3 regions of the Streptomyces sp. MMBL 11-1 genome follow, and region 1 is predicted to be linked to each of the others. Evidence: riboswitches for the same ligand, from Rfam matches in the RefSeq annotation. Region 1 holds a riboswitch; each other region holds the start of a gene.

Region 1 (3,247 bases):
CCTCCTCGTCATCGGCATGGGCGCCGGCGACCCCGACCACCTGACCCTCGCCGCGGTGAAGGCCATGCGCCGGGCCGACGTCTTCTTCGTGGTCGGCAAAGGCAAGGAGAAGGAGTCCCTCACCCGGCTGCGGCGGGACATCCTCGACGAACACCTCACCGGCCCCTACCGCGTCGTCGAGGCCGAGGACCCGTGGCGGGACCGCACCCAGCAGGACGGCGGGCGCTACACCTCGGCGGTGCGCGACTGGCGTCACCGCCGCGCCCACATCTGCGAACGCCTGATCATCGAGGAACTCGCGCCGGGACAGTGCGGAGCCTTCCTGGTGTGGGGCGACCCGTCCCTGTACGACAGCACCCTCGCGATCCTCGACGACATCCGGGGCCGGGGCACGGTGGAATTCGGCCATGAGGTGATCCCCGGCATCAGCAGCGTCTCCGCCCTCGCCGCACGCCACGGCGTCACCCTGAACCGGGTCGGCCGCCCCATCCACATCACCCCCGGCAGGCGTCTCGCCCAGGGCTTTCCCGAGGACGACGGCGACATCGTCGTGATGCTCGACGGCCACGAGAGCTTCACCCACCTGACGGGCAGGGGCCTGTGGATCCACTGGGGCGCGTACATCGGCACCCCCGACGAGATCCTGGTCTCCGGCCCGCTCGACGAGGTCGCCGGCCGGATCAGGCGGCTGCGCGCGGAGGCCCGCGAACGGCACGGCTGGATCATGGACACCTATCTGCTGCGCCGACCGCCCGGCACGGGCGGCGACTGACGGCCGATGGCGGACGGGCCCACGTCGAGGCGCGGGCGGCGAGGGTCTCCGCACCTCGTCGTCGGACCCGACAGCGGTCCCGGGAGTGCTCAGCGCCGGGTCTCGTGCGCCCTGATCACGCCGAGCCCGTGCCCCAGGCTCGGGCATTCGGCGGTGAGGTCGTCGCCCCGCACCAGGTAGTCGTGCACCCGGCCGTCCGCCGGCCGTTCGATCGCGCGATACAGCGTGCCGTTCACGGTGATCGTCCAGTCGTCGCCGTCCTGGGCCCACCCGACTGTCTTCTTCATCTGGCGTTTTCCGTTTCCTCGGTCGGCCTCGCCGTGGGTCGGCGGCCGTGTAGTGGGAAGAAGAACGGCTTGTGACGCTCGGTGGTTCCGCAGTCCCTACGCCATTCGGTTACATCTGTGTCACTGTCACGCCCAGTGGACGCGCCTGACCTGACCAGCGGTCAGCACGCGGCCGACGAACGGCCGAACGAGCGGAAAACGGGCGTGGCAGGCCGCGGTGCCCCGCCGCGACGGAGTCCGACCCGGGGACGGGAGCGCTCGCCGCCCCGTCGCCCCGTGGCACCATCCGAAGTGTGAACAACAGTGCGCACGGGCCGGGCGTCCGTCTAGGCTGACCGGCGCAGCTGGTTCGCCCTGTCCGCCAGGCAGGGTGTCGTAAGAGGGAACCCGGTGGGAATCCGGGACTGCCCCGCAGCGGTGAGTGGGAACGACCGCCGTCATACGCACTGGGCCCGGCCGGGTCTGGGAAGCGACGGTCATTAGGTGTCTGCCCCGGCAGACGTGCCCGCGAGTCCGAAGACCTGCCCGTTGCCCGCACGCGACCGTTCGCGTGCGGAGATCTCGGTGACCTCGTGGGCGGGTCGGCGTGACCAGCGGGCGGACGGACACGGTTCTACGTGTTCCGGTCTCCGCCCGACGTGTCATCCCCTCGCGTTCGCGTCCCGTCCCGGGATCTGTCCCGCAGACACGCTCGCGAAGGAGAGTCACGTGACAGCGAAGCCCGCAGCCGCGGCAGCACAGACCACCGTGTACGGCTACCCCCGCCAGGGCCGGAACCGCGAACTGAAGAAGGCCATCGAGGGTTACTGGAAGGGCCGCGTCGACGCCGACGCCCTCCGGGAGACCGCCGCCGAGCTGCGCCGGGGAACCTGGCGGCAGCTCGCCGAGGCCGGAGTCCACGAGGTGCCGACCGGTGACTTCTCGTACTACGACCATGTCCTGGACACCAGCGTCATGGTCGGCGCAGTCCCCGAGCGGCACCGCGAGGCCGTCGACGCCGACGCCCTCGACGGCTACTTCGCCATGGCCCGGGGCACACAGGACGTCGCCCCGCTGGAGATGACGAAGTGGTTCGACACGAACTACCACTATCTGGTACCTGAGTTGGGCCCGGACACGGTGTTCTCCGCCGACTCCGCCAAGCAGGTCGCGGAGTTCCAGGAGGCGCTGGCCCTCGGTCTCACGCCCCGACCGGTGCTGGTCGGACCCATCACCTATCTCCTGCTCGCCAAGGCGGCTCCCGGCGTGGCGGTGGACTTCGAGCCGCTGACCCTCCTGGACCGGCTGCTCCCCGTGTACGCGGAGGTCCTCGCCGACCTGCGCGCGGCGGGCGCCACGTGGGTGCAGCTCGACGAACCCGCGCTCGTCCAGGACCGCACCCCTGCCGAGTTGAACGCCGCCGCCCGCGCCTACCGCGAGCTCGGCGGACACGCCGACCGGCCCCGACTGCTGGTCGCCTCCTACTTCGGGCGGCTCGGCGAAGCGCTGGCGGTCCTGGCCAAGGCCCCCGTCGACGGGCTGGCCCTGGACTTCACCGAGTCCGGCGCGGGGAACCTCGACGACCTCGCGGCGGCCGGCGGGCTGCCCGGCAAACGGCTGGTCGCCGGTGTCGTGAACGGCCGCAACATCTGGATCAACGACTACGAGAAGTCGCTCGCCACCCTCGGCACTCTCCTCGGCCTCGCCGACCGGGTCGACGTCTCCGCCTCCTGCTCCCTCCTGCACGTCCCGCTGGACGCCGACGCCGAGCAGAGCATCGATCCGGGCATCGCCCGCTGGCTCGCCTTCGCCCAGCAGAAGACCCAGGAAATCGTCGTCCTGGCCCGTGGTCTGGGCGGCGGCACGGACACCATCGCGGCCGAACTCGCCGCCAACCGCGCCGACCTGGCCTCCCGCACCGACGCGGCGCTCACCCGCGACCCGGCCGTCCGCGCCCGTGCGGCGGCCGTCACCGACGCGGACGGCCGCCGCTCCCAGCCGTACCCGGAACGCGCCGCCGTCCAACGCGCCCACCTCGGACTGCCGCTGCTGCCGACGACCACCATCGGCTCCTTCCCGCAGACCACCGAGGTGCGCACCGCACGCGCCGACCTGCGGGCGGGGCGGATCGACGAGGCCGGATACGAGGAGCGCGTCAAGAACGAGATCCGCGAGGTCATCTTCTTCCAGGAGAAGGCCGGACTGGACG
Region 2 (3,247 bases), 5.6 Mb from region 1:
ACGTCACCGACGAGGGTCAGCTCAAGTCGACCGCCAAGGGCTACCGGGCCGGACAGATCGCCTCCGCCGGTCTCGTCTCGCTCGCCCACGGCACCAACGACGCCCAGAAGACGATGGGCATCATCACGCTGGCGCTGGTCACCAGTGGCGTCCTCGCCCCCGGCTCCAACCCGCCGCTGTGGGTCATCGTCTCCGCCGGTGTGGCCATCGCGCTCGGCACCTACCTCGGCGGCTGGCGCATCATCCGCACGATGGGCAAGGGGCTGACCGACCTCCAGCCGCCGCAGGGCTTCGCCGCCCAGACCAGCGCGGCGACGGTCATCCTGGCCTCCTCGCACCTCGGCTTCTCGCTCTCCACCACCCAGTCCTGCTCCGGCGCCGTGATGGGCGCGGGTCTCGGCCGCAAGGGGGGCGTGGTCCGCTGGTCCACCGCCACCCGGATGTTCGTCGCCTGGGGTCTGACGCTCCCGGCGGCCGGTCTGATCGGCGCGGGCGCCGAGTTCCTGACCAAGCAGGGCCCCTGGGGCATCACCGTCACCGCGGTCGTGCTCGTGGGCGGCTCCTTCGCCATCTGGCTGGCCTCGCGCCGCCAGCCGGTGGACCACACCAACGTCAACGACCCGGACGGGGAGGGCGAGCCCCAGGGCGTCGTCACCACCGCCATCGCCGCGGTCCAGCCGCCGCCCGCCGGCGCCCCGGCCGCCGACCTCGCAACCACCATCCCGGCCCCGGCCTCGTCGCCCGACGACCCGGCCCGGCCGCCGGCCAAGGTGTAAGGACAGATCCGCATGAAAATCGACTGGGCAGCCCTCGCCTCCGTGTTCGGTGTCAGCCTCGTGGTCACCGTCGCGCTGGTCGGCCTCTTCACCCTGGGCATCGTCGCCCTCTCCAAGCAGTCCGCCACGGCCGGAAGCGGCGCCGCCGGCGGCGGGTCGGTCGCGCTGGCGCGCACCGCGGCGTACGTCTGCTTCGCGGCGTGCGTGGCGGCGGTCGCGTACGGGATCTACCTGATCGTCGCCTGACCCCGCACCCCGCTTCTCCCTCGGGCCGGACACACCCTCGTGTGTCCGGCCCGATGTGCGTCTGCGCACAGTGGAGCCTCGCAGGTCAACAGCGAGTTGACGGTTGTTCGCGGGGCGTGGTGGACTGCCGGAGCCATTTACGGCGACAGCAGAGGAAGCCGGTGCGAATCCGGCGCGGTCCCGCCACTGTCACCGGGGAGCACTCCCCCACACCGGACGTCACGGCCCACGGAACACGGGCTGGAAGGCCGGGGGAACTGCGGATCCGGAAGCCAGGAGACTCTCGTCGCCGGTCACGTCGAACCAGGGCGCGGACCCTGAGTGAGGACATACGCCATGCCCGGCCGCCGTGTGCCGCTTCCTGTCCCCCCTCATCCCCCTTCCGGAACGCCTCTCCCCGCGACGGGCTGAGCCGTGCGTGCCGACCGCGTCTTCGCGTACGGCGCCACGGCCGGGCTGATCGCCGACGCTCTGCTCGGCGACCCCCGTCGGGGCCATCCCGTCGCCGGATTCGGCCGCGCAGCCGCGCGGGCCGAATCCCTGCTGTGGCGTGACGACCGGGGCCGGGGCGCCCTGCACACCCTCGTGTGCGCCGGCGGCGCCGTCGGGGCCGCCGCGCTGGCCGCCCGCGCCACCCGGGACCGCCCCGCGCTCGCCGTCGCGCTGACCGCCGCCACCGCCTGGTCCGTCGTCGGGGGGACGTCGCTCGGCCGGGAGGCGCGCGCCATCGGCGGCGCCCTGGCCGCCGGGGACCTGGAGGCCGCGCGGGAGCGGCTGCCGCACCTGTGCGGTCGCGATCCGCACTCCCTCGACGGCCCCGGGATCGCCCGCGCGGTCGTCGAGTCGGTCGCCGAGAACACCTCGGACGCCGTTGTCGGCGCGCTGGTGTGGGGGGCGATCGGCGGGGTCCCGGGGCTCGTCGGCTTCCGGGCCGTGAACACGCTCGACGCGATGGTCGGCCACAAGTCCCCCCGCTACCGCCGTTACGGCTGGGCCTCGGCCCGCCTGGACGACCTCGCGGGGTGGCCCGGCGCCCGTCTGACGGCCGCGCTGGCCGTGGCGGGCGGTGGGCGGCCCCGGGAGGCCGTACGCGCCTGGAGGGCGGACGCGGGGCGTCACCCGAGCCCGAACGCGGGGCCGGTGGAGGCAGCGTTCGCGGGTGCGCTCGGCGTACGGCTGGGCGGGACGCTGGCGTACGCGGGGCGCGTCGAGCACCGGCCGGTGCTGAACGGGGAGTCCGGGCGGGCCGTGCGGGGAGCGGACATCGAACGTGCGGTACGGCTGTCGCGCCGGGTGAGCACGCTGGCCCTCGGTGTGTGCGTGGCGGGGCGGCTGGTCGCGGGCCGGACGGTCACGGGGCGGAAGTGGGGACGGTCATGAACGGTCCGGGACGGAACGCGGTACGGGAACGGGAGCGGGCATGAGCGGCGGACTGCTGGTCGCGGGCACCACATCGGACGCGGGCAAGAGCGTCGTCACGGCGGGCATCTGCCGCTGGCTTAAGCGCCGGGGCGTGAAGGTCGCGCCCTTCAAGGCCCAGAACATGTCCCTGAACTCCTTCGTGACCCGACAGGGCGCGGAGATCGGGCGGGCCCAGGCGATGCAGGCGCAGGCCGCCCGGGTGGAGCCGACGGCCCTGATGAACCCGGTGCTGCTGAAGCCCGGCAGCGACCGCTCCAGCCAGGTGGTCCTGATGGGGAAGCCGGTCGGCGAGATGAGCGCCCGGGGGTACCACGGGGGCCGTCAGGAGGCGCTGCTCGGCACGGTGACGGACTGCCTGGAGGAGCTGCGGTCGACGTACGACGCGGTGATCTGCGAGGGGGCGGGCTCCCCCGCCGAGATCAATCTCCGGCGCACCGACATCGTGAACATGGGGATCGCGCGGGCCGCCCGCTTCCCCGTGCTGGTGGTCGGGGACATCGACCGGGGCGGGGTCTTCGCGTCGTTCTTCGGAACAACGGCGTTGCTGGGCCCCGAGGACCAGGCGCTGGTCGCGGGCTACCTGGTGAACAAGTTCCGGGGCGACGTCTCCCTGCTGGAGCCGGGCCTGGACATGCTGTACGGGCTGACCGGGCGGCGGACGTACGGGGTGCTGCCGTTCGCCCACGGGCTCGGCATCGACGAGGAGGACGGCCTGCGGGTGTCCTTGCGGGGTGCGGTGCGGGAGTCGGTCGTGGCTCGCCCGCACGGCGAGGACGTGCTGCGGGTGGCGGTCTGCGCGGTGC
Region 3 (3,247 bases), 4.3 Mb from region 1:
TCTACGTCGGCGCGCTGATCATGATCCTCTCGGTCGTGCCCTGGTCCACCTTCGAACCCGACGCCTCCCCGTTCGTGAAGGCCTTCGAGGAGATGGGGCTCGGCGTCGGCGCCGCGGTCGTCAACTTCGTCGTCCTCACCGCCGCGCTCTCCTCCTGCAACTCCGGCATGTACTCCACCGGCCGCATGCTCCGCGACCTCGCCCTCAACGGCCAGGGCCCCCGCGCCTTCGCCCGGCTGACGAAGAACGGCCTGCCGCTGGCGGGCACCACGTTCTCCGCCGCCCTGATGCTCGTCGGCGTGTGGATCAACTACCAGTGGCCGGGCAAGGCGTTCACCTACGTCGTCTCCTTCGCGACCATCTCCGGCATGTGGGCCTGGATCATGATTCTGATCAGCCAGATCCGCTACCGCCGCGCGGCCGACGCCGGTCTGCTCCCGCCGTCCTCGTTCAAGGCCCCCGGAGCCCCGTACACGAGCTGGTTCGCGCTCCTGTTCATCGGCCTGGTCATCGTGATGATGGCGATCGACGGGGACACCAGGATCTCGCTCTACTGCGCACCGCTGTGGGCGCTCATCCTCTTCGTCTCCCACCGGGCGCTCCGGTCACGCACCCCCGAGGAGAAGGCCACCGCCGGCAACCCCTGACCCGAGGGCAGGCCCCACACCGCCCTCCTCCCGGACCGCCCCCGGCCGCCCCAACGGCCGACGGCGTCCAGCATGCGGGCCCCCGCGTACCACCCATCGGTACGCCGGGGGCCCGCTGCTTATCCTGGCGCCATGCTGACCATCACCCAGGCGCTCCACGACCAGATCGTCGCCCACTCCCGCGCCGACCACCCCGACGAGGCGTGCGGAGTGGTCGCGGGCCCGGCCGGGACGGACCGCCCCGAGCGCTTCATCCCGATGCTCAACGCCGCCCGCTCGCCCACGTTCTACGAGTTCGACTCGGCCGACCTCCTCAAGCTCTACCGCGAGATGGACGACCGCGACGAGGAGCCCGTGATCGTCTACCACTCGCACACGGCGACCGAGGCCTACCCCTCCCGCACCGACGTCACCTACGCCAACGAACCAGGAGCCCACTACGTCCTGGTCTCCACCGCCGACACCGACGACGCCGGACCCTTCCAGTTCCGCTCGTACCGCATCGTGGACGGCGAGATCACCGAGGAGGACGTACGGGTCGTCGAGGCGTACTGACCCACCCGGGTGCCCCCACAGGGCCCCGCACGGGTCTGGCACACTGCCCCCAGACCCAACAAGGCAGCAGGAACCAGGAAGCCGGTGCGAATCCGGCACGGTCCCGCCACTGTGACCGGGCCCCCTCCCACGCGGACGACTCCCCAGCGGACGACGACGCACCGGAGGGCGGCCCGGAAGTCAGGAACTGGCCCGCCGCCTTCTCGCATCGACCAGGGGACGCGGAAATCCCCCGGAGAGGCCACGCCATGCCCCGGCGCACCCCCGCGCTCATAGCCGCCGCCGTGCTGCTCCCGCTCGCCCTCACCGCCTGCTCCACCCCGGACGGCGGCGACACCGCCACCACCGGGGACAAGGCCGCGGCCAGGAGCGACGGCTTCCCGTACACCGTCAAGAACTGCGGCGTCACCACCACGTACACGGCCCCGCCGCGACGCGTCGTCACCATGAACCAGCACGTCACCGAGATCATGCTGGAACTGGGCCTGGCGAAGTCCCTCGTCGGCACCGCCTACCTCGACGACCAGGTCCTGCCGAAGTACGCGAAGGACTACGCGTCCGTCCCGGTCATCGCGAAGGAGTACCCCTCCTACGAGCAGGTCCTCGCCGCCAACCCCGACTTCGTCTACGGCGGCTACGCCAGCGCGTTCGCGGCAGGCGACGGGCGCGGGCGCGAGGCGCTGAAGAAGTCCGGCATCGAGACCCGCCTCAACGCCGAGAGCTGCACCAAGGGCGACCAGCCCATGGACACCCTCTACGAGGAGATCCGCGAGGTCGGCCGCACCTTCGGCGTCAGCGACCGCGCCGAGGCCTGGATCAAGCGGGCCGAGGCCGACAACGCCGCCACCGCCGAGAAGCTCGCCGGCCTGAAGCCCGTCTCCGTCTTCGTCTACGACAGCGGCGACAAGACCGCGTTCACCGCCGGCGGCGAAGGCATCGGCAACGAACTGATCGAGCGGGCCGGCGGCACCAACGTCTTCGCCGACCTCGACAAGCCCTTCGGCGACGCCTCCTGGGAGAACGTCGTCGCCCGCAGGCCCGAGGCGATCGTGATCTACGACTACGGGGCCACCACCGTCGAACAGAAGAAGAAGCGCCTCCTCACCGACCCGGCCCTCGCCGACATCCCGGCCATCAGGAACAAGCGCTTCGCGGTCATGCCGCTCTCCGACGCGGTCCTCGGCGTCCGCGTCCCCGCCGCCGTCGACAAGCTCGCCGCCCAGCTCCACCCGGGGGCCACCACCCCGTGAGCTGCCGCACCGCCGCACCGCGACGGCCGCTCCGCTACACCCTGGTGCTCGGCGCCCTCGCCGTGCTCCTCGCCGCCGCCGTCATCGCCGCACTCGCCCTCGGCTCCGTCCGCATCCCGCCCGGCCAGGTCCTCTCCATCCTGACCGGGCGGGCGGACGCGAGCCCGTTCCGCACGATCGTCCTGGACGTCCGCCTTCCCCGGGTGCTGCTCGGCATCGTCGTCGGCGCCGGACTCGCCGTCATCGGCACCGTCCTCCAGGCCCTCGTACGCAACCAGCTCGCCGACCCGTTCCTCCTCGGCGTCTCCTCCGGGGCCTCCACCGGCGCCGTCCTGGTGATCGTCCTCGGCATCGGCGCGACCCTCGCCACCACCGTCACCATCCCCGCCGCGGCCTTCGCCGGTGCGCTGCTCTCACTGCTCCTCGTCTACACCCTGGCGCGCGGCGGAGGCGGCCTCGCCACCAACCGGCTCGTCCTCGCCGGGGTCGCCGTCTCCTACGTCCTCTCCGCCCTGACCAGCCTGATCCTGGTCACCTCCGCCCGCGCCGACCACCTCCAGGAAGTTCTCTACTGGACCCTCGGCGGCCTCGGCGCGGCCCGCTGGGACATGCTCGCGCTCCCCGCGGTCACCCTGGCCGTCGGCACCGCCGTACTCCTCACCCTGGCCCGGCCGCTCGACCTGCTCCTGGTGGGGGAGGAGGGCGCGACCGTCCTCGGCCTCGACACCGCCCGCTTCCGGGCCGCCGTCTTCGTCCTCGCCTCCCTCATGACCGGGGCGCTCGTCGCGTACAGCG

Evidence for each region. Region 1 has a riboswitch for cobalamin ahead of metE (5-methyltetrahydropteroyltriglutamate--homocysteine S-methyltransferase). Riboswitches for the same ligand answer to the same signal wherever they lie in the genome.
Region 2: it holds a riboswitch for cobalamin, as region 1 does, so the genes downstream of both, PSQ21_RS05920 (cobalamin biosynthesis protein) here and metE (5-methyltetrahydropteroyltriglutamate--homocysteine S-methyltransferase) in region 1, are expected to answer to the same signal.
Region 3: it holds a riboswitch for cobalamin, as region 1 does, so the genes downstream of both, PSQ21_RS11475 (ABC transporter substrate-binding protein) here and metE (5-methyltetrahydropteroyltriglutamate--homocysteine S-methyltransferase) in region 1, are expected to answer to the same signal.

The regions. Positions count from the first base shown of each region.
Region 1 is NZ_CP117709.1:7,003,994-7,007,240, forward strand. It holds gene cobF (precorrin-6A synthase (deacetylating)) at 1-772, shown strand, start outside; gene PSQ21_RS30920 (hypothetical protein) at 862-1,059, opposite strand; cobalamin riboswitch at 1,388-1,602, shown strand; gene metE (5-methyltetrahydropteroyltriglutamate--homocysteine S-methyltransferase) at 1,768-3,247, shown strand, end outside.
Region 2 is NZ_CP117709.1:1,387,081-1,390,327, forward strand. It holds gene PSQ21_RS05910 (inorganic phosphate transporter) at 1-776, shown strand, start outside; gene PSQ21_RS05915 (hypothetical protein) at 789-1,022, shown strand; cobalamin riboswitch at 1,174-1,305, shown strand; gene PSQ21_RS05920 (cobalamin biosynthesis protein) at 1,437-2,402, shown strand; gene PSQ21_RS05925 (cobyric acid synthase) at 2,443-3,247, shown strand, end outside.
Region 3 is NZ_CP117709.1:2,675,189-2,678,435, reverse strand. It holds gene PSQ21_RS11485 (amino acid permease) at 1-647, shown strand, start outside; gene PSQ21_RS11480 (Mov34/MPN/PAD-1 family protein) at 780-1,202, shown strand; cobalamin riboswitch at 1,222-1,412, shown strand; gene PSQ21_RS11475 (ABC transporter substrate-binding protein) at 1,451-2,452, shown strand; gene PSQ21_RS11470 (FecCD family ABC transporter permease) at 2,449-3,247, shown strand, end outside.